DNA from 3 places in the Tardiphaga sp. 862_B3_N4_1 genome. Region 2 is predicted to be linked to each of the others. Evidence: predicted binding sites of a transcription regulator. Region 2 holds the regulator's gene; each other region holds the start of a gene.

Region 1 (2,268 bases), 1.4 Mb from region 2:
GGCCACCCACGCTCGACCTCGGCATCGCGCCGCTGAGTTCGACGAGCAACAGGGCAGCGGCGGAGAGCAGTGCGATCGTCTTCACGGCGTGTGACCTTCCCATGTCGGATTGAACGCATGAGCGATGCGGACATCCTGTTGTGCGGGAAACGCGCAGGAAGGTTCAAAAGTGGCTCGATGAGTCCCAATCGGGCCGCTGCCGTTGTCGAACCAGGCCATTGAGGCTAGCGAAGGATTTGCAGGACCATTTGAGGGGAAGCCGCAGCAAGCGTGCCGAAACAGAATCCAACGAAGCCAAGGGCGATGGCACCAATCCACCCTTGATGCTCCCACCCGTACAGAGCGCCGATTGTCATACCCAATGTAACCGCAGAGATTGCCCAGATGAAGTGAATGATGGTCGTGAGTTTCTTCATCAATCCGGCACTCGAAGCAAAAGGGGCAACTTCAGGTGATGACTACCTGACCAGATTCCGCCCGCTCGGGATGCAGCGAAACGTCTGCTTCGTCGCGGATGTCCGACTCGGTGAGCGAATTGGCCCAGCGCCAGACCATGCCGTCAGGCTACGCGACATACGCGCAGCCTGTAGGCAAATCACGGGCCTTTGGGAATCGATTACTCCGAAGCCTGCACTTTTCAAGAAGTCGTAGCGGGTTAAGAAAGAGGCCGCCCTTTTCTTATGCTCGACGGACGGTCCAGCGCTCTTGTGGCTCATCGGCCCATGTGGTGCCCAAGGCCAGCAGCGTGATCCATGTTTCGGCAAGTTTGCCGTCCTCGATCCGATAGCTCTGCATCCCCGCCCGGCTGCGCTGCTCACCACTCGCCGGATCGGGCCAGACGAACGCAAATCGAAACCACGCGCGGTCATCCGTGAAGGAATGGTCGTAGACTACGACGCGCGTCCCGGGCCGCTCTTTGTGCACCGTCATTAATTCAGTCGCGTAGGCGTCCTGAGTGACGGTTCGGTCACCTTTTTCGTCATGCCGGATGTAATGCGATCCCACGCAGTTCGGAATTAAATCGTACTGGCACTCGTGCCAAACCTTCTCCCAACGGTCGAATAGATCGCCCACCGTATCGGACATCGAACACTCCAAGAATCAAAGTAGGCCAGCGCCGTTCTCAAAGTAGGCCACTGCGGTCGGAAACAGGCCAGTACCGAAATTCCCAAAAGAACATATTGCGAACATAGAACAGATAGGGTACATTGTTTTCAACCCGAACAGCGCCGCCATCCTTTGGCGCTTGCCGTTTGTCCTGTCGCGAATCCCTTCATAAGGAGCTAGATCAATGGCTACCACTCCGACTGCCCTGCGTATCGTTGAAGGATCCTCCATGGACAAGACCAAGGCCCTGTCGGCCGCGCTCTCCCAGATCGAGCGCCAGTTCGGCAAGGGCTCGGTGATGAAGCTCGGCAAGAACGACCGGTCGATGGATATCGAGGTGATTTCGTCGGGCTCGCTCGGCCTCGATATCGCGCTCGGCGTCGGCGGGCTGCCCAAGGGCCGCGTGATCGAGATCTACGGACCGGAATCCTCGGGCAAGACGACTTTGGCGCTGCATTGCGCCGCGGAAGCCCAGAAGAAGGGCGGCATCTGCGCCTTCATCGACGCCGAACACGCGCTCGACCCGGTCTATGCCCGCAAGCTGGGGGTCAATGTCGATGAACTCCTGATCTCGCAGCCGGATCACGGCGAACAGGCGCTGGAAATCGCCGACACGCTGGTGCGCTCCGGCGCGGTGGACGTGCTGATCATCGACTCCGTGGCAGCGCTGGTGCCGCGCGCCGAACTCGAAGGCGAAATGGGCGACGCGCTGCCCGGCCTGCAGGCTCGTCTGATGAGCCAGGCGCTGCGCAAGCTGACCGCCTCGATCAACAAATCCAATACGATGGTGATCTTCATCAACCAGATCCGCATGAAGATCGGTGTAATGTATGGCTCGCCGGAAACCACCACCGGCGGTAATGCGCTGAAATTCTACGCCTCGGTCCGTCTCGACATCCGCCGCATCGGCGCGATCAAGGAGCGCGACGAGGTCGTTGGTAACTCGACCCGCGTCAAGGTCGTGAAGAACAAGCTGGCACCGCCCTTCAAGCAGGTCGAATTCGACATCATGTATGGCGAAGGCGTCTCCAAGATGGGCGAGATCCTCGATCTCGGCGTAAAAGCGGGAATCGTCGAGAAGTCCGGCGCCTGGTTCTCCTATGACAGCCAGCGCCTCGGCCAGGGGCGCGAGAATTCCAAGACCTTCCTGAAAGCCAATCC
Region 2 (2,268 bases):
ATCTATATCCACCACGGACATGTCGGCCGGGGCATCGGCCGGCTGTTGATGCGCGAGTTGATCGATGTCTGCGCGGCGGCCGGCTTCCGGCAGATCATCGGCTATATCGATGCCGACAACACGGCCTCGCTCGGCTTGCATGAGAGCTTCGGCTTTGCCCGCGTCGGCTTGCTGCCCGGCGTCGCCTATCGCTCCGGCCGCTGGGCCGACACGATCATGGTTCAGCGCTCGCTGGCGACCGGCTCCACGACTCCGCCGCCGCCCATTGGGCGCGTGACGTCCGCGTAGCCCAAGCGACCGCGGAAGCATTTTCCATGTCCGTCGAGGATCGACGACTGGTGAGGAACAGCCTCCTCAAACCTCACTCAACGTGCGTTCTGTTGACGGCAAATTAAGCATTGCAGAACACATATGGAACATATAGTGTTCGTTCATGATTTGTTTCGAGATTCTGTGGCTTTGAGTAGTTTGAGAGTGCCCGAACTCGCGCAACCGATCTTCGAACGATCGTCTCAGGATTGAGACTCACCGTTCGAAGGCCCTTTGAAACGCACGCGGCGGCCGACACCGTCAACTGAGGATGGCTTCAGATGCTCACGCGCAAACAATACGAACTCCTGCGATTCATCGATCAACGGCTGAAGGAAGCCGGCGTCCCGCCGTCCTTCGACGAGATGAAGGATGCGCTCGACCTGCGCTCGAAGTCCGGCATCCATCGTCTGATCACGGCGCTGGAAGAACGCGGCTTCATACGCCGTCTGCCCAACCGCGCCCGTGCCATCGAAGTCATCAAGCTGCCAGAGCTCGGCGCGCCGGTCACCGGCGGCACCGGGCGCCGCGGCTTCACGCCCAGCGTCATCGAAGGCACGCTTGGCAAGGTGCGTTCGGCCGCCAGCATCGCCAGCAACAGCGGCGATGATGACAATGGCCGCACGGTTGCCATCCCGGTCATGGGCCGGATCGCGGCAGGTACGCCGATCGAGGCGCTGCAGACCCGCAGCCACACCATCAGCATGCCCGCCGACATGCTCGGCTCCGGCGAACATTACGCGCTCGAAGTGCGCGGCGATTCCATGCAGGACGCCGGCATTCTCGATGGCGACACGGTGCTGATCCAGCGCAACGAAAGCGCCGACACCGGCGACATCGTGGTGGCCCTGATTGACGACGAGGAAGCCACGTTGAAGCGCTTCCGCCGCCGCGGCGCGTCGATCGCGCTAGAGCCAGCGAACGACGCTTACGAAGTTCGCATCCTGCCGCCTAACCGGGTGCGCATTCAGGGCAAGCTGATCGGCCTGTATCGCCGCTACTGAGATTTGCGCCTCGGCGGATTACTGATCTTCGGGTTGAAGATCGGCTTCCGCCGGCGTCGCATCCACCGGCCGATTTTGTGGCGTACGACTGTTCGGGATCAGATCGTGCTGGGGCTCATCAGGAATGGCGCGCGACCACGGACGGTCCAAGCCCCGTGGCCGGACGGCATCGATGGTAAAGCCGTTCGCAGTTCGGTGCAGGCTCACCGCGCCATTTCGTTGCAAGCGATCCTGATCGATCACCAGCGCCCTGCAATCCCTCGGCGATTGTCGCGCCGTGACGATGAGCGCCGCTTTCTCGCAATCATCTGCGAAGGCATCCGGCTGTAAGACCAGCGCCACCAAAGCCCCATCGGCCAGCGCCGTGATGCACCCGTCGCGGTCGCAGGACACACCGTGGCTGAGGGAGGCATCCGTTGGCAGCCGGGCGTCGGCATCACCGGCAAGCCACTCCTTCGCGAGAAACGCATCCTTGGCGCTGCGCATCATATGCAGGCGCCCCTCCCTGCCCCGTACCGCAACGCTGTGACCGTCACCCGAAATCAGGACATCCGGCTGCTTGACCAGCAACGCCCAGACAATCGAGAGCGCAAGCACACCAAGCCCTGCGAGGCGCAACGGCGTGCGCAGCAATCCCAGCACGATGATGCCGATACTGGCTGATATCAGCGGTCCCGTCCCGAAGGCCGGCATCCGGCCGATGGCGCCGGGCAAGGCTGCCACCCATTGCGTGACGACAATCATCCACTGGATGCCGACATCCATCAGCCGCCAGAACACACCGTCAAAGCCAAACGGCATGGCCACCAAACCGAGAATGCCCGCCGGCATAACCAGTGCCGAGACCACCGGCATCGCCAGGAGATTGGCGACGACGCCATAAGGCGTGACGCGATGGAAATGAAAGGCAGCATAGGGCGTGGTGGCAAGGCCCGCGACCAGCGAAGCCAGTACG
Region 3 (2,268 bases), on a different contig from region 2:
CAAGCGCGCAATTGCGCGCTCGGCCGGGCGATGACAGTTGGAGTTCTGGAGCTATTCCCCCGCCTGCAGCTTGCGCGGCAGCGGCGCGAACATGTCGGGGGCGGCGGTCTTCGCGATGGCCGGGGCTATCTCGGCCGCCGGCTCGCTTTTGCTGAAATCCAGTTCCTCGATGCGGCCGGCGCGCTTTTCGATCTTGTCGGCGGAAATCAGGATCTGGCGGACGTCCTCATTGGCCTGCCCGAAATGCGTCTGCAGCTTCATCACGCGATCGCGCAACCGGGTGAGGTCGTCGCCCAGATTCAGTACCTCGGTGCGGATCTGGTCGGCGGCGTCGCGCATCCGCGCGTCCTTCAGGATCTGCTGCATTACCTGGATCGCCAGCATCAGCAGCGACGGCGACACCAAGACGACGCGGGCGCGATAGGCTTTCTGGATGATGTCGTCGAAACCGTCGTGGATTTCCGCATAGACGGATTCCGACGGCACGAACATCAGCGCCGTATCCTGCGTCTCGCCGGCCACCAGATACTTCTCGGCGATGTCGGTAACATGCTTCATCACGTCGGCGCGCAAGCGCTGCGCCGCGTATTTCTTCTCGTCGTCGCTGCGTGCGTCATGCAGCGCCGTGACGGCTTCCAGCGGGAATTTTGCGTCGATGCACAGCGGGCGCTGGTCCGGCAGGAAGATCACGCAATCCGGCCGCTTACCCGACGACAGCGTGTGCTGGAACGCATAGGCGCCGCTCGGCATGCCGTCCTTGACGATGCTTTCCATCCGCGCCTGACCGAAGGCGCCGCGCGACTGCTTGTTGGCGAGCACGTCACGCAAGGTCGTCACCTGCGAGGTGAGGTCGGTGAGATTCTTGTGGGCGTTGTCGATGATGCCCAGGCGCTCATGCAGCGCGCTCAGGCTTTCCATGGTGTTGCGCGTGGTCTGTTCCATGGATTGGCCGACGCGATGGGTCACGGAGTCCAGTCGCTCGGACACCGCGCGTGCCATGTCGGCCTGACGGCCTGCCAAGGCCTGGCCCATGGCGTCGACGCGGCCGGTGGCTTCGTTCTGTGCTTTCAGCACTTCGCTGAGGCGTTCTTCCAGTTCGTCGGCGCGGATCGCCTGGGCCATGGCCATGGCGGCGCCGCGGCTACCGGAGCGAGCGATGATGATGGCGATGGCGAGCAGCAAACCCAGCGCCAGAGCACTAAAGCCCATCAATGCCACGCCGGCGGTGACCGGCATGTCGCCGATCATGAAAAGAATCTCGTTCATCCCATCCTTGTAGCCGATTCGGTCGGTCATGCGAACGAAGAGGGAACATTTATGGTTAATGCAAGATGAATTTTCCTGGTTAACCCAAGCCTAAGAAATATGGTTAAGCAGACCTTAACCGGCATCGTTAACCGCGCCTTAATTTTCATGGTTAGCGGGGAGTTAACGTCCTTCAAAGTCCAGCTTTTCCAGCGGATTGACCCGGACCGGCGCGCAGATTAAATCGCCGCCATGGCCATTCGTGAAATCATTATCCTGCCCGACAAACAGTTGCGGCTGATCTCCAAACCTGTCGAGAAGGTGACGTCGGAGGTGCGCAAGCTCGCTGACGACATGTTCGAGACGATGTACGACGCACCCGGGATCGGGCTGGCGGCGATCCAGATCGCGGTTCCGCTGCGGCTGATCACCATGGACATCGCCAAGAAGGACGATGAGGAGGACGGCAAGAAGCCGCGCGTCTTCATCAATCCGGAGATCATCTCGGCCTCGGAAGAACTCTCGGTCTATGAAGAGGGCTGCCTGTCGATTCCCGAATATTACGAGGAAGTGGAACGTCCGGCGACGGTGCGGATTCGCTATATGGACCTCGACGGCAAGACCATCGAGGAAGAGGCCTCTGGCCTGTTCGCGACCTGCATTCAGCACGAGATCGACCATCTCAATGGCGTGCTGTTCGTCGATTACCTTTCCAAGCTGAAGCGCGATCGTGTGCTGAAGAAGTTCACCAAGCTCGCCAAGCGCGCGGAGTAGGTTTCTCCGCGCAACGCTGCAACAGATCGGCTCCGACCTATGTCGCTTCGTTTGATCTTCATGGGCACGCCGGATTTCGCGGTGCCGACGCTGCTCGAACTCGTGGCCCATGGCCATGAGATCGTCGCCGTCTATACCCGCGAAGCAAAGCCCGCCGGCCGTGGCATGAAGCTGCAGCCGACGCCGGTGGCGCGCGAGGCGGAACGGCTCGGCATTCCCGTGTTCACGCCGAAGACGCTGCGGACGCCG

What was found. Region 2 encodes LexA, which represses DNA repair genes until DNA is damaged. Its sites were predicted from a motif close to TGTTCNNNNTGTGTTCNG; they were not measured.
Region 1: the regulator LexA is predicted to act here: its motif matches at 1,173-1,190, upstream of recA (recombinase RecA).
Region 3: the regulator LexA is predicted to act here: its motif matches at 1,297-1,314, upstream of AB8B02_RS28270 (DNA recombination protein RmuC).

Annotation. Positions count from the first base shown of each region.
Region 1 covers NZ_JBPWQB010000001.1:3,441,009-3,443,276, reverse strand. Annotated here, with positions in the region: gene AB8B02_RS16385 (hypothetical protein) at 1-85, opposite strand, end outside; gene AB8B02_RS16380 (hypothetical protein) at 225-416, opposite strand; gene AB8B02_RS16375 (nuclear transport factor 2 family protein) at 679-1,086, opposite strand; gene recA (recombinase RecA) at 1,292-2,268, shown strand, end outside.
Region 2 covers NZ_JBPWQB010000001.1:1,991,943-1,994,210, reverse strand. Annotated here, with positions in the region: gene AB8B02_RS09290 (GNAT family N-acetyltransferase) at 1-288, shown strand, start outside; gene lexA (transcriptional repressor LexA) at 591-1,313, shown strand; gene AB8B02_RS09280 (ComEC/Rec2 family competence protein) at 1,332-2,268, opposite strand, start outside.
Region 3 covers NZ_JBPWQB010000002.1:2,332,180-2,334,447, forward strand. Annotated here, with positions in the region: gene AB8B02_RS28270 (DNA recombination protein RmuC) at 52-1,266, opposite strand; gene def (peptide deformylase) at 1,498-2,019, shown strand; gene fmt (methionyl-tRNA formyltransferase) at 2,059-2,268, shown strand, end outside.